2 regions of the Senegalia massiliensis genome follow, and region 1 is predicted to be linked to the other one. Evidence: riboswitches for the same ligand, from Rfam matches in the RefSeq annotation. Region 1 holds a riboswitch; the other holds the start of a gene.
What was found. Region 1 has a riboswitch for FMN ahead of D3Z33_RS10890 (ECF transporter S component). Riboswitches for the same ligand answer to the same signal wherever they lie in the genome.
Positions count from the first base shown of each region.

Region 2: it holds a riboswitch for FMN, as region 1 does, so the genes downstream of both, ribD (bifunctional diaminohydroxyphosphoribosylaminopyrimidine deaminase/5-amino-6-(5-phosphoribosylamino)uracil reductase RibD) here and D3Z33_RS10890 (ECF transporter S component) in region 1, are expected to answer to the same signal.

Region 1 covers NZ_QXXA01000011.1:105,358-121,591, forward strand. Annotated here, with positions in the region: gene D3Z33_RS10870 (Yip1 family protein) at 1-47, opposite strand, end outside; gene rimI (ribosomal protein S18-alanine N-acetyltransferase) at 61-513, opposite strand; gene tsaB (tRNA (adenosine(37)-N6)-threonylcarbamoyltransferase complex dimerization subunit type 1 TsaB) at 506-1,219, opposite strand; gene tsaE (tRNA (adenosine(37)-N6)-threonylcarbamoyltransferase complex ATPase subunit type 1 TsaE) at 1,188-1,676, opposite strand; gene D3Z33_RS10890 (ECF transporter S component) at 1,765-2,367, opposite strand; FMN riboswitch at 2,465-2,586, opposite strand; gene D3Z33_RS10895 (SpaA isopeptide-forming pilin-related protein) at 2,679-8,036, opposite strand; gene D3Z33_RS10900 (MFS transporter) at 8,214-9,449, opposite strand; gene D3Z33_RS10905 (metal ABC transporter permease) at 9,552-10,364, opposite strand; gene D3Z33_RS10910 (metal ABC transporter ATP-binding protein) at 10,361-11,119, opposite strand; gene D3Z33_RS10915 (N-acyl-D-amino-acid deacylase family protein) at 11,284-12,639, opposite strand; gene D3Z33_RS10920 (YfcC family protein) at 12,663-14,075, opposite strand; gene D3Z33_RS10925 (M20 family metallopeptidase) at 14,095-15,297, opposite strand; gene D3Z33_RS10930 (IclR family transcriptional regulator) at 15,414-16,169, opposite strand; gene D3Z33_RS10935 (M20 family metallo-hydrolase) at 16,162-16,234, opposite strand, start outside.
Region 2 covers NZ_QXXA01000003.1:13,472-29,705, forward strand. Annotated here, with positions in the region: gene D3Z33_RS01320 (DsrE/DsrF/DrsH-like family protein) at 1-2,440, opposite strand, end outside; gene D3Z33_RS01325 (ArsR/SmtB family transcription factor) at 2,520-2,801, opposite strand; gene D3Z33_RS01330 (DUF1576 domain-containing protein) at 2,992-4,257, shown strand; gene D3Z33_RS01335 (hypothetical protein) at 4,260-4,601, shown strand; gene D3Z33_RS01340 (spore coat associated protein CotJA) at 4,710-4,889, shown strand; gene D3Z33_RS01345 (spore coat protein CotJB) at 4,905-5,174, shown strand; gene D3Z33_RS01350 (manganese catalase family protein) at 5,187-5,759, shown strand; gene D3Z33_RS01355 (HAD family hydrolase) at 5,867-6,547, opposite strand; gene ribH (6,7-dimethyl-8-ribityllumazine synthase) at 6,532-6,993, opposite strand; gene D3Z33_RS01365 (bifunctional 3,4-dihydroxy-2-butanone-4-phosphate synthase/GTP cyclohydrolase II) at 6,994-8,205, opposite strand; gene ribE (riboflavin synthase) at 8,220-8,870, opposite strand; gene ribD (bifunctional diaminohydroxyphosphoribosylaminopyrimidine deaminase/5-amino-6-(5-phosphoribosylamino)uracil reductase RibD) at 8,871-9,971, opposite strand; FMN riboswitch at 10,155-10,276, opposite strand; gene D3Z33_RS01380 (hypothetical protein) at 10,516-11,196, opposite strand; gene D3Z33_RS01385 (YbaN family protein) at 11,318-11,698, opposite strand; gene rbr (rubrerythrin) at 11,842-12,417, opposite strand; gene D3Z33_RS01395 (Fur family transcriptional regulator) at 12,454-12,855, opposite strand; gene D3Z33_RS01400 (hypothetical protein) at 13,092-13,580, shown strand; gene galE (UDP-glucose 4-epimerase GalE) at 13,655-14,671, opposite strand; gene D3Z33_RS01410 (acyl-CoA dehydratase activase) at 14,752-15,528, opposite strand; gene D3Z33_RS01415 (DUF3343 domain-containing protein) at 15,539-15,790, opposite strand; gene D3Z33_RS01420 (double-cubane-cluster-containing anaerobic reductase) at 15,801-16,234, opposite strand, start outside.

The DNA.
Region 1 (16,234 bases):
TCACGTGCATCACTATAATCTATAAATTCATTAAAATTATCACTCATAAAAACACTCCTTTTAAAATAAAACTTCTTTCCACATAATAATTGCATCTTCATTTGTATCAGAATAATATCCAGGTCTGATTCCCACTTCTACAAAATCATTATTTTTATATAATTTTATAGCAGGATCATTAGACTTTCTTACTTCAAGTGTCATCCTTTTTATCATCATTTCTTTAGATATTTCTACAAGTCCATTTAATAGTTTAGTCCCTACCCCTTCTCCTCTATATTCAGGATGAACTGCAATATTTGTAATATGAGCTTCATCAAGTATAAGCCACATTCCCCCATAACCAACTATTTTAGTATCATTTTTGGCCACTATGTATCTTGCAAGCTTATTTTCTTTTATCTCTTTTATAAATGATTCTTTTGACCATGGAGTTGAAAATGACATATTTTCTAATTCTAATATATTATCAATATCTTCAGATTCCATATTTCTAATCACTATACTATTCATCTTTTTTCTTCATCTTCTCATCATATTGTCTCTCTGCTTGAGATTTTCTTAAATAGTCAGGGACCAATAATTTATAATCTATATATTCACCATTTTTCACTTTTCTAAATGCAAGTTCTGCTATTGATGATGCCCTTGGCATTCTTGTAGAAACAGTTGAAAATATTATTCTATCACCTAATCTGTTTTTTAATATGCTTCCATATTTAGATTCTACATCCCCATTTATAATTATATCTTCATCTCTTTTTTCAAGTATTTCTATTATATTGTCTAATTCTAAAACATCCTGTTCCATACATATATTAAATTTTCCATCTACCCATTTATATATTCCAGTATATACTCTATCACGTCTAGCATCCATCATTGGAACTATAATTCCATCTCCAAATGGTATATTAAATGCTAAAGCATCCATTGTTGGTATTCCTACTGTCTTTTTATTGTGAGCATGTGCCATTGCCTTAATACTTGCTAATCCTATTCTAAGACCTGTAAAAGAGCCTGGACCTACTCCTGCTGCATATATATCAATATCTTCCGGTTTTAAATCTAAACTATCCATAAGTGTCTTTATGCTAGGCATTAATTTCACTGAATGAGTCATATTGTCATTTATTATATATTCACCTAATAAAGTTTCATCCTCCATTACTGCACATGTTGCTACTCTAGAGGAACTTTCTATTGCTAGTATCTTCATATTTTTTCAACTCCTCAACTAAATCTTTATATCTTTCACCTATCGAGTTTATATTAAACTTTCTTTTATTATCTTTTTCTAATCTTTCTATATTTATTTCTATCCTATCTTCTGGAAGTATCTCCTTTATAATAGATGACCATTCAATTATATTTACACTTTCTGAATCCATATATTCATCATAACCTATATCATACATCTCATCTACATCTGATATTCTGTAAACATCAAAATGATTTACATGTACTTTTCCCTCATACTCATTTACTATAGTGAATGTAGGGCTTGTTACATATTCATCTACGCCTAAACCCTTTACAATAGATTTAGTAAGTGTAGTTTTTCCTGCACCTAAATCACCATCTAAACAAATTATATCTCCTGAGTTTAATAAACTACCTATTAATTTTCCTAATCTTTCTGTTTGTTCTGTACTTTCTGTAATTATTCTTATCATATTTAATCTTTTCCTTTCCTAATCCTAATATGTATTATATAATTATTGCCCATTATATACAAGAAAAAACCAAAGCAATTAGCTTTGGTTATTTATGAAGTAACGGTGATATTCTCTTATATAATGGTATAGTTATAGCGGAAATTAGTATACCTTTTACAATATTAAAAGGTGTTATTGCAAATATAACAAGTGTTTCTACATCTTTTACAAAACCATTAAGGGCAGATCCCATTTCCACAAAACTACTTATTGGTAATCCATATAGCTTTGAATAAAAAGGTAATAAGAAAAAGTAATTTGCAATACCTGCTACAATGGTCATAACAATAGTTCCTGCTAATAACCCAACTACAGCTGATTTAAAACTTTTTCCCTTTTCATAAATTATTCCTGCAGTAAATACGAATAAACTACCTACTATAAAATTGGCAAGCTCTCCTACACCTGCTGTAGCTGTACCTTCAAGTGCAAGATTTAAAATATTTTTAAGTAGTTCAATAACAACTCCTGTCATTGGTCCTAAAGCAAATGCACCTATCAAAGCTGGTATATCACTAAAATCGATCTTTAAAAATGGTGGAGCAAACCATAATGGTACCTCTATAAACATAATTAAAAATGCTAATACTGATAACACTGCTGTTTTTGTAAGATATTTTGTATTTACTTTCTTTTTAGTTGCCAACATTTAACTTACCTCCTGTGTTAGTTTCTTCAGGTAGATAATATAAGCCCTTGGAAAACTCCAAGGGCTTTAAATTCTACATAATTAAGTATGTATCATACTTAATCCTCTTCCATCCAGACTTTACTGTCGGTCTTGGAGTTTCACCAAGTCAACCATATTTTCATATGGGTCGCGGACTTTACCGCCGGTCGGGAATTTCACCCTGCCCTGAAGATTAACTATTATTTTTTATTTTTGTTAACTTAATTATAATATATAGTTATTAGTTTGTCAATAAAAAAACTAGAAGGAAACTTCCTTCTAGTTTTTATTTAAAGAGATAGTTTATGCTTTCTTGCCATAAAGAAACCAATTAATATAAGTGTTAATCCTGTTATATAAAATGATAAACTACTCTTTTCACCTGTTTGTGGTAATGAGCCATCTTTATTTGAATCATCCGCTCCTGCAACTTTAGAATCTTCTAGTTCATTTTCAATCTCTAATTCTAAGTTTAAATTATCAGAAGTGATTTCCACTTTATGCTTAGTTTTATCTAATACATATCCTTCTGGTGATTCAATTTCTTGTATTGTATATTCTCCTCTTATTAAATCGTTAACACTTACCTTTCCTTCTTTATCTGTTACTAAAGTTTCTACTAAGTTTCCTTCACTGTCTCTTAATTCAAATTTAGCTCCAGATAGTACTTTATCTGTGTCTTTTTCTACTTTAAGAATATTAATAGATCCTCTCATGAAGTTTTCAACTGTCTTTTGGATATCTAATTCATCTGCAGTTAACTCTACTTCATATTTTGTTTCATCTAACTCATATCCTTCTGGTGCTTTTATTTCTTGAATAGTATACTTACCTCTTGGTAAGCTACCAATACCTGCTTGACCATTTTCATCTGATACTAGAGTTTCTACTAAGTTTCCTTCACTATCTCTTAGTTCAAACTCTGCTCCAGATAGAGGCTCCTCTGTATCTCCATCTATCTTGTTTATAATTATTGAACCATGTTTAAAGTTTTTAATAGTCATTTCTGGATTTAAGTTCTCAGAATTTAATTCTATTTTATGTTTTGTTTCATTTAGTACATATCCTTCTTTTGTTTCTATTTCTTCTATAATGTACTCGCCTCTTCTTAAATCACCAAGACTTGCATAACCATTTTCGTCTGTTACTAGCTCTTCATCTACTGTTCCAGCTTCATTTGTTACCTTAAACTTCACACCTGATAGAGGTTCTTCAGTATCTCCATCTATCTTATTAATTGATATTGATGCTTTCATAAAGTTTGATACTTCATACTCATAATTTAAGTTTTCAGCATTTAATTCTACTTCATGTTTTGTTTCATCTATAATATATCCTTCTGGTGCTTTTGTTTCTTCTATAGTATACTTACCTCTTCTTAAGTTATCAAGGCTTGCTTCACCATTTTCGTCTGTTGTTAGAATTTCGTTTACTGTTCCTGTTTCATTTGTTACCTTAAATTCTGCTCCAGATAATGGTGCTTCTGTATAGCCATCTTTTTTAACTATTGATATTGATGCTTTCATGAAATTTGAAACTTTATGAGTATAATTTAGATTTTCATCATTTAATTCTATTTGATGCTTCGTATCATCTAATTCATAACCTTCTGGTGCTTTTGTTTCTTCTATAGTATAATTACCTCTTCTTAAATTATCTACACTTGCTTTACCTTCATCATCTGTTTTTAAAGTCTTTTCAAATGTACCATCTTCACTTGTTATCTTAAACTCTGCACCTGATAATGGTGATTCGGTATAACCATCATCTTTAACTATTAATATAGAAGCATTTTTATAGTTTTGAATAGTTTTTTCTATATTTAATGTTTCAGAGTTTATATTTATTTCATGAATAGTTTCATCTAGCACATAACCTTCTGGTGCTTTTGTTTCTTTAAGAGTATACTTACCTCTTGGTAAATTGCTTATATTTGCCTTACCGTCATTATCTGTTTTTAAAGTCTTTTCAAATGTCCCATCTTCACTTGTTATCTTAAACTCTGCTCCAGATAATGGTGATTCCGTATAACCATCTTTCTTTACTATTGATAAAGATCCTTTTTTAAGATTCTCTATTGTTTGTTTTATTTGATTAGTTGAATCTACTTTTATTTCTATTGCCTCTTCATCAATTATTTCATATCCATCTGGTGCTGCTTTTTCTCTTAAATAATATGTTCTATATGATAAGCCTTCAAAAACTAACTTTCCGTTTTTATCAGTAGCTTTTGTTTCAACTATCTTTTCATCACCATTTAACAGATAATACAACTCAAACTCTGCTCCAGGTAATAAATCTCCAGATTCTCCATCTTTCTTTTCTACTAATATAGAACCTCTATTAACTCCACTTCCTGATCCACCTGAAGTTTGTTTAGCTGTATACTCTACAGAATCATTTTGGTCTATATTTTGTTCTGATCCTGAGAAACTTGCATTATTTTTAACTGTACCTGTTTCAGATATTACAACTGTATCATATTTAACTTCATAGACTGAATTTATGCTATTTAAAAATTCTATTTTTAATTCAGTTTCATCATTAGCTAAATCATTAGTTTTTAATGTATAATCTTCACCTTTTACTAATTCACTATTATCTGATTTATCATATATTTTCAAACTATCTTGAATATATACAAGGCCTGAACTTATTGTATCTATAAATACTGAGCCTGGCTTAATTTCTGATAAGGATTCATTTATAGTAATTTTCCAGTTTATTTCATCATCAGTATAAACAGTATTACCTTCTATACCTTCGCCTTCCTTTACTACAAAACTGTTGGATTTTGGATACTTTACCTCTGCAGTATAAGTTTTATCCTTATTAACAGTTGCAGAATTAGAATAATTAGGTTTTGATATGCCCTCTATATTAGTAGTATACTCTACTAAATAAGGTTTATCTATACCACCATGGAATGTTAGGTTGAAGCCTGTATATTTTCCTTCTTCTCCTACTCCTTTTATAGTATATGAATCAGTAGTTAAGACTTGTCCTGTTTCATCTATAGTCCCATCAGGATTTACACTATATTCTTTTATTACAATACTATCTAAATCTATTATATATTGACCCTCACTTAATGTATCTTCAACTACAAATTCACTACCTGTATAGTCTTTAGATAAATAGTTTAAATGTAATTTCCAATCAACTTTTCTTTCTGGTTTATTAAGTTTACCTGACTTCTTACCATTGTTCGTTGCTGTGTCATTTATTTTATGACTTGCTTTTCTTGGTTCTTTGAAATCTACAGTTTTTCCGTTATACTCAGTTTTTCCTATAAACTCTGCCTTATTTTTATATATACTTTTATCTGAGCCAGTATTTTCTGTAAGATGCTTATCATCTGGATCAAATGATGTTTTATATGATATAGAATACTCTTTTCCTTCAAGTGGTAACACTGTATTTTTAAATTCCAATATAAAACCTTCACCATAATTACTACCATTAGGTATTATAGTATAGTCAGTACCTTTTTCTAATTCTTTATCAAATCCTTTAAACACTAAACTATCTTCTAAAAACACTAACCCATTATTGGGGAATGTATCTACTATTTTAAGATCTGTTATCTTACCTTTTTTAGGATCGATCTTTAATTCCCAACTCATTGTTTTATCTTTATAATTAATGTCTTTTGCACTTTTATTAAAGTTATTTGATATTTCAGGTTCTTCATTTGCTTCCTCGGTAATATCACCTACACCAATTCCATCACCAGTAAGTTTTGCTTTATTTTCAAAACTTACTTGATCATAATTAGTTATTTCTGTTTTATATACAATTTTATATGATGAATCTATATTTCCAAAATCTATTGTAAATCCATCAGTAGTTACTTGTGGTTTAGGATTTGTAATTTCCTTTCCACTAGAATCAGTTATTATGAAACTATCTTCTATTAATTCTAATCCTTCACCAATTGTATCAGTTATTTTTACATTTTTGATATTAGCATTAGCTTTATTTACATGTATAGTCCATTCAATTGTTTTATTATTATAATCTATATCAGCGTCACCATTTTTTTTCAATAGACTATCTCTTTTAATTGTAACTTCACCAGTATCTTCTTTTTGTTCTATATTACTTGCTGTTAAAGTAGCTTTATTTATGAATTTATTAGATTGTTGGTATTCACCACTATTTACTTTGCTATAGTCTATATCAGTAGTATACTTAATTTGATAAGCTTCATTTATATCTCCTAATGCTATTTCAAAGTTATCTCCATTATTAGTTATAATTTTATCTTTTATTTCATTACCTATTACTTCATTACCAGCATTATCAAAAGTCAATTCATATATTTTTATAGTACCCTCTTGGACAGTTAATCCATCCGGTAATTGATCTATAATCTTAGCATTATTAATTGTGTCTTCAGATTCGTTTACATTTATAACCCAATTAATCTCAGTTGCATCTAAGTCTTTATTAGCTATTCCATCTTTCTTTTCTATATAGTTTCCTCTAGTAATTTCTACTGTGGCATTATCTGTATGAGGTCCATCATTACTATTTATAGTAGCTTCATTTGTAAATGATAATTTACTATTATCAGTTATTTTTGTAGTATATCTTATACTATATGCACTATTTATATCTCCAAAATCTATTGGAAATTTAGTTGCACTTTTATCAGTACTAGGTTTTTCACCAGTTATACTTCCATCATAACCAATAGTAAGATCATATATTTCTATATTTTCAAGTTCTACTCCTTCTGGAAGAACATCTTCTACTGTTACTCCTTTTAACTCTTCTAGACCTTTATTTATATCTAATGTCCAAGTAATATTAGTTGGGTTCATTTTTTTATCAGCTAAACCACTTTTATCAATTATAGGATTATTACCTTTAGGTTTAAGTGTAATAGTAAAAGATTTATCTGTTTTATCATTAAACTTAACCTCTTGAGAAGTATCATCTTCAAATTCTTCTAAATCGAATTCAAAATTAAACCATACATTTCCACTTCTCTGTTGTTTTCCTACTAATTCATCATTAAATTCTACTCTTAGTGTTTTACTATTTTTATTTAAATAGTATGTACCTATTTTTATATTTTCACCACTTAATAAATCACCATCTGTATCTGAAAATGGTATAAATTCATCTGGTATTGAAATTTCAGCCCAATCACCTGATTGAAGATTTACACTATCTTCTAATTCCCAATTATAATCTATTCTTATTGTAGTATCCTCTGTTACTTCAATTGTAGTATCTGTAGATATTTGATTTCCATTAACTTTGAGAATTACAGAGCTGAAAATATTACCTAAATCCTTAGACTCTGAACTTTGAGAAGCTTTTATTAATGAATTGTCTGTTTCTCCTTCATTATTTTGTTCAGGCTCTGTTTTATTTGAATTAGTTTCTTCTAAATTTTCTTCAGTTTCTATAGGTTCTGTACCCTTAGAATTATCTAATTCAATTGATTTTTGCTGTTCATCAACAAGCTTTTGTTGACTACTTACATTTGTAATCTCTTCGTCAAGCTGTTGAGTATTAACATTTTCATCTGCAGATACAGTATTTAAAGTGAAAGTACTTCCCATTTGCAGAACTAATGTTAATACTAAAAGCACAGCTAAAAATTTCTTGCTATTTGTCCATGACATTTTCATATTACATTCTCCTTACTTTTTTATATTACATAACGTTATAGTTCTATCCTCCTTTTAAACTTGGTTCTAATTTCCTATTTACAATAGGATATTAGAACTATACCCGTTTTAATTAAGATATAACATTTATTATGTAATATATTACTAAAATAATTAAAATGTAATTCTTTTCTCAAATTAATAAATATTTTTACAGTTAGTTTCCTTTATAAATAATATTGATACCATAGACATTATTATAAATATTAAACAAACATATAAGATTAAAGTATAATCATAGTTACTTAATTCTAAAACATACCCTATAAGTGGTTGAATAATTGCTGCAAACAAAAATCCTCCCATATTAGCTATAGATGTAGATACTCCTGGATATTTCTCAGGATTCACTTCTTTTGCTATTGCCCATGAAAGTATAAATCCAGAAGAAAATAATCCCATAAGAAAAAATAATATATACAAATAATTTATATCAAGATCTACAAATATAAATATTAACCATATGAATAAATAAATTATAGTTGAAATTATAAATGGCAATTTTCTTTTCTTTAATTTATCTGAAATATTCCCAATAACTAAGCTTCCTATCATAAGTCCAATTGTTATCATCATGGTGAATATGGAAGCTTCACTTTTAGAAATATTATATGTATAAATCATATAAGGAACTCCCCATGTACCCATAAAAGCTATGACTGTACCAAAAATTCCTCCCATGGCAAAGAAACTTGGCCATGTATGTGGATTTTTAAATACTGTTTTGATACCACTTCTAATATTTAAATCGTCTTTTTCATTAATAATCACAATAGGCTCAAGCCCTACATCCTCAGGATTATTTCTTACTATAATATAGGCAAGTATTGCTATACCAATACTTATAAATCCAATTACAGAAAAAGAATTTCTCCATCCAATAGTTGCTACTAGTAATACCAAAGGATATTGGGCAAGTAAAGCTCCACCATTTCCGATAAAAGATGTAAGGCCTGACATTTTTCCGAATTCGGAAGGCTTAAACCACTGTGATAATACTTTAAGTATTGAAATAAAAATTACAGAAACTCCAAAACCTACTATAAGCCTGCCAATATAAGCCATAGTAATATTTTGAGAAAATCCAAATATAATAGAGCCTATTCCTGCAAATACGGCTCCTAATGTAACCGTTTTCCTAGCGCCTAAAGTATCCGCAAGTATTCCACTTGGTATTTGCATTAACATATATGGATAAAAATACATGGAACCAAAATTTCCAAATTCTACATCTGTTATACTAAATGAATTTATAAGTTCTTCTCTTACAACACCTGCTGCTACCCTATGAAAAAATACTATAACATAAGAAAGAGCAAGTACTCCCCATATAATCCATCGCCTATTATATTCCTTCTCATTTATGCTTTCCAAATAAATTCCTCCTTTAAAATATATATCTAATTTTAAGTATATCATACATAATAATACAATTAATAAAAAAATCTTGAAGAGTATTCTCCAAGATTAATAAGTTTATTTCTTTAAAATTTTTCCCTTAATAATAGTTAATATGAAATATGTTGATGCTGATAAAAGTATTATTGTAGCCCCTGAAGCTATATCAAATGTATATGATATAAATAATCCTGTAACTGTAAATACAATTCCTATTATACTGGAAATTATCATCATATTTTTCAAATCATAAGTAAATAATTTAGCAATAGCAGGTGGTATAGTAAGAAGAGCTATAACAAGTATTATCCCTACTACTTTAAGTAATACTACAATAGTTAAAGCTATCATTACAAATAAAAAGTTCTCTAAAAATCTAGTTTTTATTCCCAATACTCTTGAAAATTCTTCATCAAATAAATAAGATTTCCAATAATTAAATAATAATACAATAGAAGTAACTACCACAATATTTGCTACAATCATTATGTTCATAGAAAAATCTGATACTGTAAGAATATCTCCAAAAAGATAGGATGTCATATCTGGTGGATATCCTTCCATTAGGGATATAAAAAATATTCCAAGAGACATTCCTACTGACCAAAATATCCCTATTATGGCATCTGAATTAGTTTTTGCACGTCTATTTATTGTAGATATAGAAAGTGCAGCAATAATTGAAAATAAAAATGCACCTATTATAGGTTCAAACCCCAATAGATAACCAAGGCCTATACCTCCAAAGGAAGTATGAGCTATACCTCCACTCATCATTACAAGTCTTTTCTCTACAATTATAGTACCTATTATCCCACAAACAATACTTGCGAGTATTGCTGCAATAAAAGCATTTGTAAAAAAATCATATTTAAATGCTTCTAATATCATATTTCTTCACCTTCCTCATCATGAACATGAAGCACTCTATGAGGAGTATTTCCATGTGCTATTAATTCTACTGGACATCCATAAACATTTTCTAATGTCCTTTTACTCAATTTTGTATCATCACCATGATAATGCATTTTTTTATTTAAACAAGCAACCGTATCTATATAAGAATTAATGACCCCTACATCATGACTTACTACTATTATAGTTTTATCTTCATTTAACCTTTTAAGTAAATTATATATTTCTGTTTTAGAATTAGCATCTAAACTTGCTGTAGGTTCATCTAATATCATAATTTCAGGTTCCATTATAAGTGCACGAGCAATAAGTACCTTTTGAAGTTGTCCACCTGATAATTGTGATATTTGTCTATTTCTAAATTTATATATGCCAAGGCTATGCATTATTTCCTCAGCCTTGTTAATATCTGTGTTTTTGAATCTATGAAGAAATTTAATTTTACCTTCAAGTTTGCCTAGAAGTATAACATCTAATACTTTTATAGGAAATGTTCTATCAAAATTACTAAACTGCGGTACATAACCAATAGGTCTATGGTCATTTATTTTTACTTCACCAATATTTGGTTTTATAAGGCCTAAAAGAGATTTCAAAAGAGTAGTTTTTCCTCCACCATTTGGTCCTATTACTCCTAAAAATTCACCTTTTTTAATTTTTATATTTATATCATCTAAAGCAGTTACATTATCATATTTTACAGTGAGATTATTTACCTCTATGATATTCATCAATTCACCTTCCTTATTCCTTACAATATACCTATTTTATCAGATTGAAAAATGCTGTCAATATGAATATACCCTAATATTATATTCTAGACAATATGATATAATTTAAACAATTAAAAAAGAACTAATTCAATAATAAAATGAACCAGCTCTTTTTTATATTATTATTTTATAATTTTACCTAGTCGTGATTTCAGTATTTTTTTATCTTTTGCTACAATTTCACCATTTATTATAACATATTCAATACCTTCTGGAGGCAATGTAGGATTTAAATAATCTGCTTTATCTTGAATGTTTTTAGGGTCAAATATAACTAAATCTGCATCATAATTTAATTTTATTTGTCCTTTAGATTTTAATCCTAACCTTTTAGCTGGTATTAATGTCATTTTCTTTAAAGCTTCTAACATAGATATTTTCTCTTCTTCTCTTACATATTTTGATAATGCTTTTGGAAATGTACCTGCTCCTCTAGGATGTCCTTGAGAGGTATTGTATAGTCCATCACTTGCTATGCTCATAAAAGGTGATTTTAATGCTCTTACAACTTCATCTTCATTCATTACAAAAGCTACTACTAACATATTAGGATGTTCTTTTCTAGCTTTTATAAATAATTCTTTATTGCATCTAACCCCCTTATAAGGTTCTTCAGTAAGTAAAATACTGTCATAAGACTTGTTCCAGAGGTCAAAACACCCTTCATCAAATACAGCTGAACCAATATAAGTGCTAAATGCATCATATGGATAACAATCTGCTTCAATATCAATACCATCATCTATAGCCTTTTGTATTACTTCTAAAGTTTCATTCATCATACCGTAAGCCGCACAACTTCCTAAATGAGATATTTGCATTGGTATTCCAGTTTTTTTAGAAATCTCTATAAGTTCTTTAACAGATTCTATAGCATATTTAGCATCTTTTCTATAATGGGCTGAAAGTAGTACTTCTTTTCCTCTTAAAGGTTCACATAATTTAACAATTTCATCTAATGTTATTCCAGGTGAATACTCAATTCCAAATGATAATCCTATTGCACCATAATCTATAGCCTCATTTAATAAAACTTTCATTTGCTCTATTTCTTTATCAGTTGCTTTTCTATACCTATCTTCTATTCCTACTTGTTCTCTTAAATAATTATGTCCTATAAATAAAAGATAGTTTATAGGAGAACCATTTTTATCTACAAAATCATAAAACTCTTTAATTGATTGCTTATTTATTCCACAATTTCCTCCAACACCAGTAGTAACACCCATAAGTAACATTTTATTAGCTATGTCGTAATCATCATTATCAATAGTATTTCCTATTGTTTCTTCATGCATATGAATGTCAATAAATCCAGGAGATACTATCTTTTTTTCTGCATCAATTATAATTTTAGCTTCTCCTATATTTTTACCTATTTTTACTATTTTTCCACTACTTATTCCAATATCTAATATATCTTTAGAACTATTATCAAAATCATATATTTCACCATTAGTTATTTTCAAATCAAACATATTTTCATCTCCAATTATAATTTTTAAAATGGACCAAAATTAATGAGATTAGCTATTACAACTAATACTCCTGCAACTATATATTCTACTAAAATCAAAGGTAGTATCCATTTTGCCCATTTGTCCCAAGGTACTTTTGCTAAAGCAAGACCTGCCATAAAATATCCTGAAGTTGGTGTGAAAATATTAGAAATTCCATCTCCAAATTGATAAGCAAGTACAGCAGTTTGTCTTGTTACTCCTACTAAATCTGAAAGTGGAGCTAAAATTGGTATAGAAACTGCTGCCTGACCACTGCCTGATGGTACTATAAAATTAAGGAAACATTGGAAAATATACATTCCTAATGCTGCAAGATATGATGGTAGTCCTGATACTAAACTAGCTGTAGAATGTAATATTGTGTCAAGTATTTGCCCTTCTGTAAGTACGACAAGTATAGCCCTTGCAAATCCAACAACTAGAGCTCCTCCCGCTAGATTAGACATACCTTCTATGAGACTTTCTGCAAAGCCATTAAATCCAAGTCCTCCTACAATAGCAACTACTATAGCCATCCCTAAGAAGAGTGCAGAAATTTGTTCTATATACCAACCATAATTTACAACACCAAATACTAATAATCCTATTGTTACTGCTACTACTAATAAAACTATTTTATGCCTTACTGTAAAATCCATTAAATTATCTAAATCTAGAGTATCTTCTCTTTTTTGATCTGCTTCATACATTAATGATTTTTTAGGATTTTTCTTAACCCTTCCTGCATACCAGAAAATAAATGAGGTAGCTAATAGATACATCACAATATATGCGAATATTCTATATCCCATACCAGAAAATAAAGGAATTCCAGCTATACCTTGTGCTACTCCTATAGTAAAAGGATTCATAAATGCCCCTGCAAATCCAGCCCCAGCTCCTACAAGCACCATTCCTACTCCTGTAAGAGAGTCAAATCCAAGTGCTATTGCAAGTGTTACCATTATAGGTATAAAGGGAAGTGTTTCTTCTGCCATACCAAAAACAGCACCACCAAGTGAAAATACAAACATAATTATAGGTATTATTAGTTTTTCTTTGCCTGCCATCATTATAGTTACTTTACCTAATCCTGCTTCTGTAGCTCCTGTTGCTTCTACAACAGCAAATGATCCACCAACTATGAAAATGAAAAATATTATTAATGCCGTTTCAACCATACCTTTTGGTACAGATTTTAACAATCCAAATGGAGTTACTGGTGTTTTTTCAACATTTTCAAATGATTCAGGATCTAATACTTCTCTTCCCTCTTCGTTTTCCACCATATTATATTCGCCAGCTGGTACAATGTATGTGAGAACTCCACAAATTAAAATTATTGTTAATAGTATTACATATACATGTGGTACCTTAAACTTTTTCTTTTTATTATCTAATTTAACATCACTCATTTATATACCCCCTATTTTTTTAACTACAATATTCCATGGCTATCAATGTATATATAACTGTAGCAGGATAAACTTGCTTTTTGTCTATAAACTCCTTAGATGAATGAGCTGATTCCAAATCTCCTGGCGCAAATACAATCGTCTCTATATTTGCATATGATGAAAGTAATCCTCCATCAGTCCATGCTGGGAAATAAGTTAATTTTGTATCTTTATCCATTATTTTATCTGTTATACCTTTAGATATCTTCACTATATCACTATTTGTATCTGTTTCCATAGCTTCATGAACATAACCATCTCTCATAACACTTTCTTTCATTATTTTCATTTCACATTTAAATTTATCATCTTTTTTAGACATATCATCTAAAATATCTTGATATTCTTTTAACATATCTTGATAGTTTTCTTTTGGTACCCATCTTCTATCTATTTTGAGTTTGCAATTTCCTGCTACTGTACTTGGCTGAGTTCCACCATTTATAGTTCCATAATTCATAGAAGATGTACCTATTATAGGATGAGTATTTGAGTATATTTTTGGTATAACTTCATCTTCTATCCTCTGTATAAAATTTGTTGCTTTTACTATTGCATTTATACCTTCTTCTTGTTTTCCACCATGAACAGTTTTTCCTACAAAATCAAACTCAATCCATTCTAATCCTCTATGAGCCACACATATTTCTAGCCTTGTAGGCTCTCCAACTATGGCAGCATCTATATCTAAATTTCTTTTAAGTAAATCTATGGTTCCTTCACTACCTTCTTCTTCATCAATTACTCCTGCAAATATTAAATCACCTTTTAATTCAACTTTTGACCTTTTAATTGCTATCATAGAAGCTATCATGCATGCTAAAGGTCCTTTCATATCTACAGTCCCTCTTCCATATAGTTTATTGTCTTTTTCTATTAATTTACATGCATTTTCCATATCATATGGAGGTACAGTATCAGTATGTCCTGTTAATAATAAATTCTTTCCGATACCATTTCCTTTGATTCTTGCAATAACATTACACCTTCCATCTACTACTTCTTGAACTTCCACTTTAATATTTTCAGATTCAAAAATATGTTTAATTTTTTCTGCAACTTTTGTTTCTTGCGATTGAATTCCTGGATAACTTGGTATTTCTACTAATTCTTTGATAATCTTAATAACTTCTTTTTCTGAAATTAATTCCTTAATTTCATCGACTTTTTTATTATACATTAAACTCCCCTTTCTTATAGTTCATTATATGAACTATAGATTTGGTATATGAACTATTTGTAATAATTATAACATAATCTTCTGAATATTACTACAAAAAAATATATTCCATAAATTTATGGAATATATTTTTCTACCTTTGGTCTATATTTAAATAATATTTCTTTTAATTTTTCTATTTTTTTCATATAGTCATCCGTTTTTAAAAAAGATACAGCTAAGCAGGCTACAACTTCTCTTTTAGAGTTAAATATAGGAATACCTACCCCTATTGCATATTTAAAACTTTCTTCTATACTAGTTACATAACCATCTTTTTTTATTTTTTCATACTCTTGTAAAATTTTTTGAGTAGTTGTAAGTGTATTTTTAGCTACTTTCTCATATGTTTCTTTCTGTAATATTTTTATTACTTTTTCTCTATCGTAATAAGCCATAAGACATTTTCCATAACAGCCTCGATTTATAGGATAAAAAATTCCTGGCCTGTAATTCATTTTCATAGGTTGATATAATTCAATTTCATAAAGTGATATTATTTTTTCTCTATCTCTTATAGCTAAACCTACAGATTCTTTTGCTTCAGCAGATATTTCATTTAATATCTCTTCTACTTTATTTTCAAAGTTAAAATTATTCAAATATACACTTCCTAATCTATAGACTTGAGGACCTAATCTATACATCTTAGTTAAATTATCTTTTATTACTAAATCATTTTCTAAAAAAACATTTAAAATTCTGTGTATGGTTGTTTTATTTATTTCTAATATATCTGCTAATTCTTGTGCTTTATACTCATATGGTGTATCGCTTAATTTATTAAGTATTAATATAGATTTTTCAATGCTTGATAAATTTTTACTACTCATTATCATACCTCATTGCTAACTCTACTATAGTATTTAACATCAGTTCAATACCCTTTTCAAAATCT
Region 2 (16,234 bases), on a different contig from region 1:
AATTTGCAACTCCACCTATTTCTACTCCATCTATAAGTTCTTCTCTTTTTATTCCCATAACATCCATACTCATTGCACAAGCTACTATTCTTACACCATTTTCTTGTGCTTTTTTTATTAACTCTTCCAGTGAATCAATATTTTTATCATTCATTACTTTTCTAATCATTTTTGATCCCATGCCAGCCATATTCATACGAGACAGTCCTAATTTCTTACTTCCTCTAGGCATCATTTTTGAAAACATTTTATCCATAAAACTTTTATCTGTTTCTACCTTCTCATCTTTTCTTAAAATATTTAATCCCCAGAATGTAAAGAACATGGTAACTTCTCTACCCATAGATGCTGCACCATTTGCAATTATAAAGGAAGCTATAGCTTTATCTAAATCTCCACTAAATACAACCATACTTTTATCTTCTTTAGGATTTATTACTTCTTTATTTTGAGTTTTTACAATTGAACTACCCTTTTTTAAAATAGCTAAAAATGAATTTTCTTCTTTTTTAGTTGATATCAAAGTATTACCTGTTCTTTCTGCCCATGTTTTTATATCACTCATAAAGCCAGGATCAGTAGCTTTTACTTCTAATATATCTCCCTCTTCTAATTCTTTCATTTTATTAAAAACTTGCATAATAGGTCCTGGACATTGAAGCCCACAAGCATTCAATTTTACCGTTTTTCTTTCTGTGTCCTCTGTATTCTCTAAATTTCCAGCTTCATCATAATTAATATCTGCGCTACATGCTTCAGTTGAACAATTATCATCATTACAATCCATACAACTAAAAGTAGAATATCCTCCATTTAGATTCATTACATTTTTAAATCCATTTTGTTTTAATATTCTAGTTGCAATATATCCTCTTACTCCTATAGCACAATAGACTACTATTGTTTTATCTTTATCTAATTCATTTAATCTTTTTCTTAATTCATCTACAGGTATATTAATAGAGTTATCTATAAAACCAAGCTGTCTCTCAATATCTTCTCTAACATCAAGAATTATAGTATTACTAATATCTAAAGTTTCTATCTCATCATAGTTTATAACATCTACATCACCTTTTAGTATGTTTTCAGCTGTAAAACCTGCCATATTTACAGGATCTTTGGCCGATGAATAAGGTGGTGCATAAGCAAGCTCTAATTTTTTCAAATCATAAATAGTACTATTAAATCTAATAGCTGTTGCAATTACATCTATTCTTTTATCTACTCCATTATATCCTACAATTTGAGATCCTAATACTTTTCCAGTTTTATCAAATATCAATTTTATTGTCATTGGTATTGCCCCTGGATAATATCCTGCATTTGATTTCGAATGTATTAGTGCAACAAAATAATCCTCTTTATATTTTAAATTATTTTTCTTTAAGGTTTTTTCATTTATACCAGTACTAGCTATAGTTAAATCAAATACTTTTGCAATTGAAGTTCCCTGAGTCCCCTCATATTTTTCATATCTACCTACAATATTATTTGCAACAATCCTACCTTGTTTATTAGCAGGACCTGCAAGTGGTACCATTGTCTTGCTTTTTGTATTGAAATCAATTACTTCTACAACATCTCCTAATGCATATATATTATCGTCAGAAGTTTTTAAGTATTCATCAACTATTATTCCACCACGTTTATTAGTTTCAAGTTCTGCGGTTTTTGCAAGCTCTGAATTAGGTCTTATACCAATTGAAAGAATTATCATATCCGTTTCAATTTTATCACCACTTTGTAAAACTACAGTTGTACTTCCATCATTCTTATTTATAAATTCTTTAACTCCATCTTCTAATACTAATTTAACCCCTTTACTTCTTATATGATTATGAGCTATTTGAGCCATTTCATAATCTACAGGAGCCATAACTTGATCTGCCATTTCTATAATAAAAACCTCTAGTCCTTTATCATGAAGATTTTCTGCCATCTCAAGTCCTATAAATCCTCCACCAATAACAGCTGCTCTTTTTGGTTTTTTTGTATCCATATATGACTTTATTTTATCTGTATCTGGTATGTTCCATAATGAAAAAATATTCTCTGCATCTATTCCTTTTATTGGTGGTCGTAAAGGTGTAGAACCTGGTGAAAGAACTAAAACATCATAACTTTCCTTATATTCTTGGTTATTATCTAACTTTTTTATAGTGATTTCTTGTTTATCTCTATCTATACTTATGACTTCATTTTTAACTCTTACATCAATATTAAATCTAGAATTCATGTCCTCTGGAGTTTGAAGTAATAAATTATCTCTTTCTTCTATAGTACCTCCAATATAGTAAGGAAGTCCACAATTTGCAAAAGAAATATATTCTCCTCTTTCTATCATTATTATTTCTGAATCTTCATCCATTCTTCTAAGCCTTGCAGCAGTACTAGCACCACCTGCTACCCCACCTACTATAACTATTTTTTTTGACATTTATATTTCCTCCTATAATATAATATTTGCATATTTGAATAATACGATTATATTGTTAAAAATAATGCATTTATAGGCATTATTTTATAATTGAACTTATTATTTTTTTTGCATCTTCATCTATAACATAATAATTTATCTCAGTACCATTTCTCTTTCCTTCAATAATACCTGCAGCTTTAAGTTTTGCTAAATGCTGAGATATTGTGGATTGAGGAGCATTTAAACAGCTTTGAATTGTAGAAACATTCCTACCTTCTTGTTCCATAAGTCCATGTACAATACATAGTCTTATAGGGTGTGCTAGTGATTTTAATATTTCTGATTTTTTATCAAATATATCTTTTTTCCCTAAATCCATATTTATCTCTCCTAATATTAATATATTCTAATTTTATGATATAACAATAAATTTTGCAAGTATTTATTTAAATTTCTTTCTATTTATGATAAAATTAAAAAAGTAATTATGTTAAAAACTTATCTGAGTAAACTCTTCTATATTTTTCCAATATATATTTTAATCAATTTTTCAATATTTGGAGGTGCTTATGAATAGAAATCTATCTATACAAATTGACAAAACCGAAAATTCTATAATAAAATATGTGCTTTTAATTTTACCTATATCATTTATAATCTCTGCATTTCTTTTAGATGATATTGATACAATAATAAAGGGACTATACAATATCATGTGGAGCGAAGACATACTTTTAACTGACTATTTAGAAATAGCAGGTATTGGTGCTACTTTAATAAATTCATCATTAATAACATTTTTTAATTTATTTCTTCTACATAAATTAAAAGTGCCTATAAATGGTACAGCTATTGCTGGTGTATTTATTGTTGCAGGCTTCTCATTTTTTGGCAAAAATATATTTAATGTTTGGCCAATATATATAGGAACTTTTATTTATTCAGTTTATCAAGGTAGAAAATATCGTTCTGTTATATATATATCAATGTTTGCTACATCTCTTTCTCCAATTGTAAGTCAATTATCATTTGGACTTGGTCTCCCTCTCATAGAGGGAATTGTCTTAGGATGGCTTTTTGGCATAGGAATTGGTTTTATAATAACTCCACTTTCTGCACATTTAGTTCGTGCACATGATGGTTATAATATTTATAATGTAGGCTTCACGGCAGGATTTATTGCTACAGTTCTTATAGCAGTACTTAGAAGTTATGGTTTGGATATCAGTACACAATCTATATTATCTTCAAAATATGATACTTTCTTGAAAGTTTTTTTACTTTCATTTTCTATAATACTAATATTAATAGGTTATTTATTAAATAAGAAAACGTTTAAAGGATATAGAGAAATATTCGAGTACTCAGGAAGACTCGTTACAGATTTTATTTTGCTCATAGGAATAGGAAATACTTTTGTAAATATGGGACTTATGGGTGTAATTTCAATTATTTATGTTATAATATCTGGAGGAGCAATTAACGGTCCAATTGTAGGAGGAATTTTAACAATAATAGGTTTTTCTGCATTTGGTAAACATCCAAAAAATACTATACCAATATTACTTGGAGTATTTGCTGCAGGACTTTTGAATATTTGGGATATAAATTCAACAGTTGTTATAATTGCTGGGTTATTTAGCACAACACTCGCGCCTATTGCTGGTGAATATGGTCCTTTTGCTGGATTTATAAGTGGGTTTCTTCATCTAGCTGTAGTAATGAATGTTGGAGTAGTTCATGGTGGAGTAAATCTATATAATAATGGATTTTCTGGAGGAATTGTTGCATCTGTTCTTGTTCCTATATTAGATACATTTTCGAAAGGAGATTGAAATTGAAGCATGATATTAAAAAAATAAGTAAAATAATTGACGAATTAACCACTTTTTGTCTTATACATGGAGCAAATAATATTAATATGAATGTAGAAAACAGTAAAGAATATTTCAAAATATCTTTTTATGTAGATTGTTTGGATTATAAAGACAAAAGAGTTTCTCGACTTGAAAGATTGTTAAATGTACCAAGACAAACAGAAATGGAAGAATTTTATTGGGAATTAACTGGTGAATCAGATCATGATTCAGAACTTAGTATAGTAGGAATGATGATTGACAAAGTTGAATTTATACATGAAAATGAGTCGCTTAAAATAATTTTATACAGATATAAATAACTCTCTATATGCAGGAGAGTTATTTTTTATGCCTTTTTTTGGTCACAAATATATATCAATAAGAGTATTATATATAGAAACAAGTTTAGCATAAGGAGTTGAATTTGTATGGACGATAAAAAATATAATGAAGAATATGAGAGACCAAATTATAGGTTGGCTCGTGCTTATGTGCCTTACCAGAAAATGTGTAAAGTATATGATTTAAAAGAGGCATTATGTAAAGGAACACTATTTCCTGAACTATATATGCCATATGAAATCCATAATAAAAAGAAAAGATGCTAATAGGAGGTGCAATTTATGGATTCTAGACAATTAGAATTATTAGAAGAGATTATGCAAGTAAGCTTTGGTTTAGTTGAAACAAATCTTTATCTTGATACTCACCCTGCAGATGAAAAAGCTTTAATGCTTCATAATACATTTTCAAAACAATATCGTGATTTAATGAAAGTTTATTCTAGAGAATATGGACCATTAATGTATACGGGTATGAGTATGTGTCCTTGGCAATATATAGATTCACCTTGGCCATGGGATATTGAATACAAAAAATGCAAATGGGAATAAGGAGGTAATTTTATGTGGATTTATGAAAAAAAGATACAATATCCTGTAAGAGTAGACTCCTGTAACCCTGCACTTGCAGCTATGATATTAGAACAGTTTGGTGGGGCAGATGGAGAACTATCAGCAGGTGTAAGATATTTAACTCAAAGATGGACTATGCCTACAAATCAGGCAAAAGGAATACTTACAGATATTGGGACTGAAGAACTTGCTCACTGGGAGATTATTGGTACAATTGTCTATAAGTTAGTAAAGGATGCTCCTATAGAAAAAATTAAAGGAACACCTTTTGAAGCACATTATGCAAATCATGGTAAAAGCCCATTCCCTCACAATGCAGCAGGAGTACCATGGACTGCTACATTCTTAAATTCAAAAGACGACCCTATAGCAGATCTTCATGACGATATGGCAGCAGAAGAAAAGGCTCGTGCAACATATGAACATCTTATAAATTTAAGTGATGATCCTGGTGTTAGAGATACCCTAAGGTTTTTAAGGGAAAGAGAAGTTGTACACTTCCAAAGATTTGGAGAAACTTTAAGAATAGTTGAAGATCATAAAAACAGCAAAAAATATTATTAAATTTAAATAAAATTTAATATCTAAAATATTAAAAATCTCTCTTAACAAACACTACTTGTGACTTATTTGTTAAGAGAGGTTTTTATAATATTTTAAAATCAACATAGCTAGAATATATATTTTAGTTCTTTTATACTATCTATTCTAATATCAGCTTCATCTAATTCACCAGGTTTATGAAATCCATAATTACAGCCTATAGTTAAAATATTATTTTTCTTTCCTGCTTCTATATCCTGAAATCTATCACCTATCATAACCATATCTGTAGGATATTTCTTCTTTAAAATAGCTAATATTTTATATTTAGGAGTATAATGATATTCTTCAGAACAAGCCATTTCTACAAAGTAACTATCTAATCCAAATATTTCTTTTGACTTATCTCTATAACCTATACTACAGTTACTAAGAAATACTAAATTATATCCCTTATCTTTTAAATATCTAAGAGTTTCTATTGCATGTGGATATAATACTGCTTTTCCAGAGTTTATTTGACTCACTATTTCTCTACCTATTATTTTACTTGCTTTATCTCTAATATCTGGATCAATGTTTGGCATAAACTCTTCCCACATTGCTTTGCTACTAAATCCTAGCCAATATGAAATTTCTTCATCATTCCATTTTTTCTCTGGAGCTTCACCTAAATTAACTAGATAATTATAGGATTTTCTAAATGCAGGTCCATAAATTTTTATACTATTATGAATAGTACCATCATAATCTAAAAATATTGTTTTTATATTTTCAAATATATTGATTTTCCCTATATTTCTCTTAATAAATTTGCCATTTCTATTGCTGTAATAGCTGCTTCAGACCCTTTATTTCCTGATTTTGTCCCTGCTCTTTCTATAGCTTGCTCAATAGTATCGGTTGTAAGTACTCCAAATATAACAGGTAATTCTGTTTCTAAAGATACATTTGCAATTCCCTTTGAAACTTCACTTGATACATAATCAAAATGTGGTGTAGCTCCTCTAATTACAGCACCTATACATATTACACCATCATATTTTTCTGACTTAGCTAACTTTTTAGCGACTAAAGGCATTTCAAATGCTCCAGGTACCCAAACAATTTCAATATCTTCTTCTTCAACCCCATGACGTTTAAAAGTATCTATAGATCCAGATAATAATTTACTTCCTATAAATTCATTAAATCTTCCTACTACTATAGAGAATTTTAACCCTTTAGCAATTAAATTTCCTTCGTATGTTTTCATTTACTTTTCCTCCTTAAAATTTAGCATGTGACCCATTTTTTTCTTTTTAGTTTTTAAATAATATTCATTTCTTTCATTATGATTCATCTGAATAGGTACTCTTTCTACAACTTCTATTCCATATCCTGAAATTCCTGATAACTTTTTAGGATTATTAGTCATAAGTTCTACCTTTCTTACACCTAAATCAGATAATATTTGAGCACCAATACCATAGTCTCTCATATCTTCTGGAAAACCAAGAGCTATATTAGCTTCCACTGTATCCATTCCTTTATCTTGTAGAGCATAAGCTTTGATCTTATTTATCAAACCAATTCCTCTTCCTTCTTGACGCATATAAAGTAATATTCCTCTTCCTTCTTCTTCAATATTTCTCATAGCTGCAGCAAATTGATCTCCACAGTCACATCTAAGAGAACCAAAGGCATCCCCTGTTAAACATTCTGAATGTACTCTTACTAATACTGGATTTTCATCAGATACATCTCCTTTAACTAGAGCTACATGATGTTCTCCATTTAGTTTATTAACATATCCTACTATTTTAAATTCTCCATATTTAGTAGGCATAAAAGCTTCTGATGCTCTTTCTATTAAAGATTCATTTTTTCTTCTATATTTAATTAAATCTGCTATAGTTATTATTTTTAAATTATGTTCTTTTACATATTCCATAAGCTCCGGTACTCTAGCCATTGTTCCATCTTCATTCATAATTTCACATATAACACCTGCAGGATATAAATTAGCTAACTTTGCTAAATCTACTGCTGCTTCTGTATGACCTGCTCTTTTTAATACCCCACCTTCTTTTGCTACTAAAGGGAATATATGTCCTGGCCTATTAAAATCATTTGATGTTGCAGTAGTATCTATTAATTTTTGAACTGTCATGGCTCTTTCTTCTGCTGAAATACCAGTGGTAGTTTCTGTAGAGTCAACAGATACTGTAAAAGCTGTTTCCTTTGGATCTGTATTTACAGATACCATTGGATAAATATCTAACTCATTAACTCTTTCTTTTGTCATAGGAGTACATATAAGACCTCTACCATATTTAGCCATGAAGTTTATTTCCCCAGCAGTTGCTTTTTCAGCTGCCATTAATAAGTCCCCTTCATTTTCCCTATTTTCATCATCTACTACTACAATCATTTTTCCCGCTTTAATATCTTCAATTGCTTCTTCTATTGTATTAAATTTATACATTTTGTCACCTTCCTTTATGCAAATCCATTTTCTTTTAAAAAATTTATATCTATTGAACTTTTTGGTTGATCCAACTTTTCAAATGTAATAAATCTTTCAATATATTTTCCAACCATATCACATTCTAAATTTACCTCATCACCTACTTTTTTACCTAATAATATAGTTTCTTCTTTAGTTAATGGTATAATTGAAACTTTGAAAATATTATCATCTACTAAAGCTACTGTTAAACTAGTTCCATCAATAGCTATAGAACCTTTATTAATGATATACTTCATAAATTCAGAGGTAAATTCTATAGAGACCCAAGTAGCATTATCTTCTTCCTCTATATCTTTAATAATACCTACTCCATCTATATGTCCAGATACAATATGTCCTCCAAATCTATCTCCTAATTTCATTGCTCTTTCAAGATTAACTCTACTTCCAGTAGTTAAATTTCTTAAATTACTACGTCTCATTGTTTCAGGCATAACATCTATAGTAAAACTACTTTTATCAAAATCCACAACTGTAAGACATACTCCATTAGTACTTATGCTATCACCTAGCTGTATTCTTTCTAAAACCTTCTGTGATTTAACAGTTATTTGAGCTGAATTAATACCCTTTACAACCTTATCAACTATTCCTATTTCTTCTATAAGTCCTGTAAACATTTATCTATCTTCCTTCCTTAAATAACCTTCAATTAAAATATCTTCATTGAATTTTGACATAGTCATATCTTTTAGAATAAATGCATCATCTATATAGGCTCTACCTTGTCCTCCAACTGGAGTTTTAGCATTCTTTCCTCCTATTATTTTAGGTGCTATGAAGGATAGTATTTTATCTACAATACCTTGTTCTAATGCACTATAGTTCAAAGTAGATCCTCCCTCTAATAGAATACTGTCTATCTTCATTCTAGCTAATTGACTCATCAAATCAGTTAAATCTACCTTCCCATTTTTTAATGGAGTAATTATAACTTCTCCACCTTTTTCTTTAATTAATTGTATTTTTTGATCATCAATTTTTTCAGTTGTAGCTATAATTGTTTTTGATTTTGATTTTATATTTAATACATTAGCATCTAAAGGAACTCTTCCATTTGTATCTACAATTATTCTAATAGGATCTAAATATCTATCATCAAGTCTTGTTGTAAGTCTAGGATTATCCTTTAATACAGTACCTATACCTACCATAATGGCAGATACTTTATGTCGTATTTGATGTACATATTTTCTAGACAATTCATTAGTAATCCACTTTGAATCTCCAGTATATGATGAAATTTTACCATCTAAAGTCATTGCTGTTTTTAGTATACAAAATGGCTTATTCTGAGTTATATACTTTATAAAAATCTCATTTACTTTTTTTATTTCTTCTTCTAAAACTCCTACTTTAACCTCTATACCATTAGCTCTTAAAATTTCAATGCCTTTTCCTGCTACTAAGGGATTAGGATCTTTCATCCCAATGATTACTTTTGAAATACCTTTCTCAATAATTTTATTTACGCAAGGAGGAGTTTTTCCAAAGTGAGAACAAGGCTCTAATGTAACATACATTGTAGCATCCTTCACATCTTCTATAGCATTATTAAAAGCATTAACTTCAGCATGAGGACCACCATAAAGTTCATGATAACCTTCTCCAATTATTTTTTCATCTTTTATTATTACTGCTCCCACTAAAGGATTTGGGCTAGTATATCCTTCACCTCTTTTAGAAATTTCTATGGCTCTTTTCATATGTTTTATCTCCATTTACTCCCTCCCAACTCTTATCATTAAAATATTCCTTTTTTATTATGTCCTTTCTTAAAACTATTAATTATTATATTATTTGAACAAAAAATAAAAGCTCTGAAGGTTCACCTTCAGAGCTTTATAAAAATCATATATTATATATAAACACATCACAATAATATATAAACTTATATTTATTAATTATATCTTCTTCCATCCAGACTTTACTGTCGGTCTTGGAATTTCACCAAGTCAGCCATATTTTCATATGGGTCGCGGACTTTACCGCCGGTCGGGAATTTCACCCTGCCCTGAAGATCTTATTTAATTTTATGTTTAAAATATATCATTGTTAATTGGTTTTTGTCAAGGCAAATCTTAAAAAAGTTAGCTGTTATTATATTGTATCTTCATTTCTAAACTCTAATATATTTTAGATTTATTTATTATTTACCCACTCTATTAAATAATTTTACTTTATATTATCTACTACATATATCGTTACTTTTTATATAAAACAATATCTCTTTCTGATTGAAGTAAAGATTATTAAAAATTATGCTTATTTTAATTTATTTTCTCTTAATTTAAATCCATATATAATTATTAAGATAATAATAGATATACTTATCCAAATTAAAGATAAATCTATAAGGCTATTAGATTCAATTATCTTACCATTATCATATATTACTTTATTTTTATATGAAACTTGACTTTTTTCATAATTATAACTAAAATCTTTTTTTCTTCCATTACTATTTATAAAAACTTCTATTGAATATGCTTCCATAGCAGTATCTTTAGATTCATTTGGATAAATTACATCTAATTTTTTCATATTATTAGAAGTTAATTTATAAATCCCCCAAACTACTTTAAAGTGACTGTCTTCTTTATTCATTGATGCAATTATATAATCTCCTTCTTCTAATTTCCCATTTTCATTATTTTCGTCAAAATTAGAATATGTATTTACTTTTTCTACTTTTATATTGTCATCTTCATTTAAAAAAGCTCTTCTTTTTAATATGCTTATAATTCTATTTAATGGAGTCATTATTTGTCTTGATACTTCTACATTCATATATTCATCTTCTATATTTTTAATTTGCCCTACAATTAGTGCATCTTGGTCATTATTCATAAATCTATATAAAGCATCTGCTGCAAATACAGTGCCTTGTGATATTATCATAGTTACTATAAATATTATTAAAAAATTCTTAGTCTTTCTTTTCATATACTTATCCCCCAAAATTTATATATTTATAATTATATTATAAAAGTTCCGCTTATATAGTTATATTTTATGTGTTAAAAAAAATCACTACTTTTAAAAGCAGCAATTTTTATATTATACATTATATTATATTTTTATCTGCTCCAGCTGTTTTTCTTGTCCAAATATATATGCTTACTATGCTTGCTATAGTAAATAACATAATCCTAAATATTAGTTTATCCAAAACAAATATCACAGAAAATCCTATTGTAAGCCAGATTAAAAGTATTGCTTTTTTTTTAGCTTTTTTAGGTATGCCTTTGCCACTCATATAATCAGCTACATATGGAGCTAAGTATTTGTTATTTAATATAAATTCATACAACCTATCACTACTTTTAACAAAACAAGCTAAAGATAAGAGTAAAAAAGGAGTCGTAGGAAGAACTGGTAATATTATTCCTATTGTTCCAAACATTAAACTTAAGCTTCCTATTATAATTAAAATTATTTTTTTCATCCTATTTTCCTTTATATTTTTTTACTAATCTATTACACTCTCAGTATACTTATAATAATTTTCATTCGTGTTTATTGTATCATATTTTCTTAAATATTAAATTACAAAAAACCACTTTTCAATTGAAAAGTGGTTTTAAATTATTAATAATTTGATTGTTTTATTTCAAAATATGCTTCTGGATGGTTACAAACTGGACACATTTTTGGAGATTTTTCTCCTACATGTACATGACCACATTTACGACAATACCAACTTTGCTGATTTTCTTTTTTGAAAACTAATTCTTCTTTAACATTATCATAAAGTTTTAAATAACGTTCTTCATGATCTTTTTCTATTTCTGCTATTTTTTTAAATGCAATTGCTATTTTTTTAAATCCTTCTTCTTCAGCTATTTTTGCAAATTCAGGATATATAGCAATAAATTCTTCATGTTCTCCATCTGCAGCAGCTTTTAAGTTTTCAGCAGTAGTACCTACTTTACCTGCTGGGTATGTAGCCGTAATTTCAACATCTCCACCTTCTAAAAAACCAAAGAATATTTTTGCATGTTGATATTCATTTTCTGCTGTTTGTAAAAAGAAATCTGATATTTGTTCATATCCTTCTTTTTTTGCTTGTTTTGCAAACATTGTGTAACGATTTCTTGCTTGAGATTCTCCAGCAAATGCTTTTAGTAAATTTTGTTCTGTTTTAGTTCCTTTTAAATTTGACATTTTAATAAATTCCCCCTTAATTATATATATTTAACTCTAAAGACAATTTTTACATTTACCTTTAAAGTATAAATGCTTTTCATCAATTTGAAACCCTTTTAAAGTCCCATCTTTTAATTTTATATCTTCTACTTCAAAGTCATATACTCCTCCACAATCAGTACATTTAAAATGTCCATGGAATTTAATATCTGCATCATATCTTGTTTCATTCTCTTCTATTGTAATCATTGTAACAATGTCATTTTTCATAAATAAACTAAATGTGTTGTATATTGTTGTTTTAGATAATGTAGGTATTTCTTTTATTAAATCATTATATATTTTTTCTACAGTTGGATGATTTTTATTTTTTGATAAATATTCATATATTTTTATGCGTTGTAGTGAAGGTTTTATACCGTGTTCTTTTAAATAATCACTTGTACTAATCTCCATAATTTTTCCTTCATCTCCTTACATCGCTATTTGTTGTAATTATTTTAAATTTGTAACGATTACAATATAATGATAATATATTCTTATTAGTTTGTCAAGTATTTATTATACTTTATAATAAAATTACATACATTTCAAATTTCTTACCTATATAGTGACTTAATTTTATAATAACTCATATTATATTAAAAGATACAGATTAAAACTCAAATAATATTATACAGGAGGTATGTATTATGGAATCTTTCAAATCCTTCTCTGGAATTGTTGTTATGATTGATCATTTTTGGAGAGGTAGTTCTAATAAAGTAGGCTGTAATAAATTAGTTTCTGTACAAAATCCAAGTAGACAATTAGTAAATTTTGTGGTATCACCAGATACTTATTTTGTAAATAAAGTAATGGTGAATATAGGAGATAGAGTAAATGTGTTTTATGATGAAAACCAACCTACTCCTCTAATATTTCCTCCACAATTACAAGCATTAGTTATCAGTAAGCCTTCACAACTTCAAAATGTAAAAGTAGATTATTTTGATAGAAATTTAATAAGTAGTGATGGGACATTACAATTAAATGTTTCTCCATTTACTCAAATAATATTAGAAAATGGTCAAGTATTTTTAGGAGATATTACAAACCGAAATTTAATTGTTGTATATGGCCCTACAACAAAAAGTATACCACCACAAACTACACCTTATAAAATTATTGTAATGTGCTAGTATATAAGATAAGAACTGGTATACCAGTTCTTATCTTATTATAAATAATATACCTGCTCATACATCCATATTGTTTACTTCTCTTCATATCCCTTAGGATTTTCACTTTGCCATTTCCATGAATCCCTACACATATCTTCTAATGTTTTTTCACTAGACCAATCTAATTCTTTTTTTGCCTTTTCTGGATTTGCAAAGCAAGTTGCAATATCTCCTGCTCTTCTTTCTTTAATCTCATAAGGAATTTTTACTCCTGTAGCCTTTTCAAAATTCTTTACTACATCAAGTACACTATATCCCTTTCCTGTACCTAGATTATATGCATCTACTCCTGTTGTATTTAATACTTTTTCAAGTGCCTTTATATGTCCTTTGGCTAAATCTACTACATGTATATAATCTCTTACTCCTGTTCCATCATGAGTATCATAATCATTACCAAAAACAGATAATTTTTCTCTTTTACCTACTGCAACCTGAGTAATATAAGGCATCAAATTATTTGGTATTCCAGTTGGATCTTCACCTATTCTACCAGATTTATGAGCTCCTATTGGATTAAAGTATCTAAGAAGTGATATACTCCAGTCTTTATCTGATATATAAACATCTCTTAATATTTGTTCTATCATAAGTTTTGTACTACCATATGGATTTGTTGTACTAAGTGGTAAGTTTTCTGTTAAAGGGGACTCATTATTCATACCATACACTGTAGCTGATGAACTAAACACTATATTTTTCACATCATATTTATCCATAAGTTCACAAAGAATAAGAGTTCCTGTTATATTATTGTGATAATATTTTAATGGTATTTCTACTGATTCTCCTACTGCTTTAAGTCCTGCAAAATGAATTACTGAACTTATTTCATTTTCCTGAAATACCTTTTCTAAATTTTCTCTATCTAATAAATCTACTTCATAAAAATCAAAATCTTTATTTGTAAGTTCTTTAATTCTCTTTAAAACTTCAGGTTTGCTATTAGAGTAATTGTCTACTATTACTACTTCATAACCATCATTTAATAGCTCAACAACTGTATGACTTCCTATATAACCTGCTCCTCCTGTTACTAGTACTTTCATATTATCCCTCCAAAATTATTATATATATATATAATATCATAATTTTAATATATAATTAAAAAAAGATAGTTAAATAAACTTTAACTATCTTTTTTATATAAATTCCAACCTATAACTGCTGCTCCTAAAGCTCCAATTATTTGTGTATCTTCTGTTGAAAATATACTTTGCCTTAATTTAGTTTCTAATATATTTTTAAGCTCTTTACTTTTTGCAACTCCACCAGTAAATGCAATTTGCTCATTAATATTAACTCTATTTAATAAAGAACATGCTTTGTCAGCAATAGAATAAAGTATTCCAGTGGCTATTTGTTCTTTTGGTTTACCTTGAGCTAAAAGACTTATTATTTCTGACTCAGCGAAAACAGTACACATACTACTTATATTGACAGGTTTTTCATTTCTACAAAAGTCATCAATATCATTTACATCTATTCCTAAATTATTCAAAGTCACTTCAAGAAATTTCCCTGTACCTGCTGCACATTTATCATTCATTATGAAATTTACTACGTTTCCCTTGGAGTCTAAATTTATAACCTTACTATCTTGTCCCCCAATATCCAATATTGTTCTGATATTAGAATTTAAACTATATGCACCTTTAGCATGACAACTTATTTCAGTTATAGTTTTATCAGCAAAATCCATGGAAATTCTACCATAGCCTGTCCCGATTATTTTAGAAATATCATTTTCACAAAGATTATTTCTATCAATTAGTATTTCAAATGCATTTTTTGATGATGATTTAGGACTCCACCCAGTAGGTACTATCAACATATCTATTATATTGCCATTATATAATACAGCCTTTGTAGCCACAGAACCAGTATCAATTCCTATACTATACAAATAACCACCTCTATTTAAACCAATTTCTAGCTTTTTTCTCTATAGTATGAATTCCACTTACTTCTATATCTTTATTTTGTTCTACAATTTCTTCTACTAAATATTGTAATTCTGGATCTATAATTATAGATATACCACAACATTTACTTAAACTTCTAGGAGTAGGTGAAATAATATACTTTATAGATTTTTCTTTTAATTTTTTCTCTAAAGCTAAACCATCACTATGTGAAGGAAAAAGTATATAAGTTTGTTTTCTCAAAATATCACCTTTATATTGCTAACTCTTTATTCATACTTATCATTTCAAAGAAAGCCTCAAGTCTAGTATTAATCTGACCTGCATCTTGCATACTATAGTCACTTTCTATCATCATTACTGGTATGCCTTCTTTATCTAATGCATCTTTAACCTTTTTATATTCAATAGCATAAGTATGACAGAAAGGAAGAGAATTATATATTACTCCATCAGCATTATATTCTTTATATAATCTAATAATATCTTCTATTCTACCTTCATTTGGACTAAAACATGCACAATTTATCCCCATATATCTATCTGAAAGTGCTTGAAGTCCACTATCTAAATCTGTTATATTCTCATCTACAAGTCTTTCAAAATATTTTGTACCAGTACACGCCTCTTCACAAACTACTGCACCACCACTAGTTTCAATTAAATGATGCATCTTCCAGTTTGGTA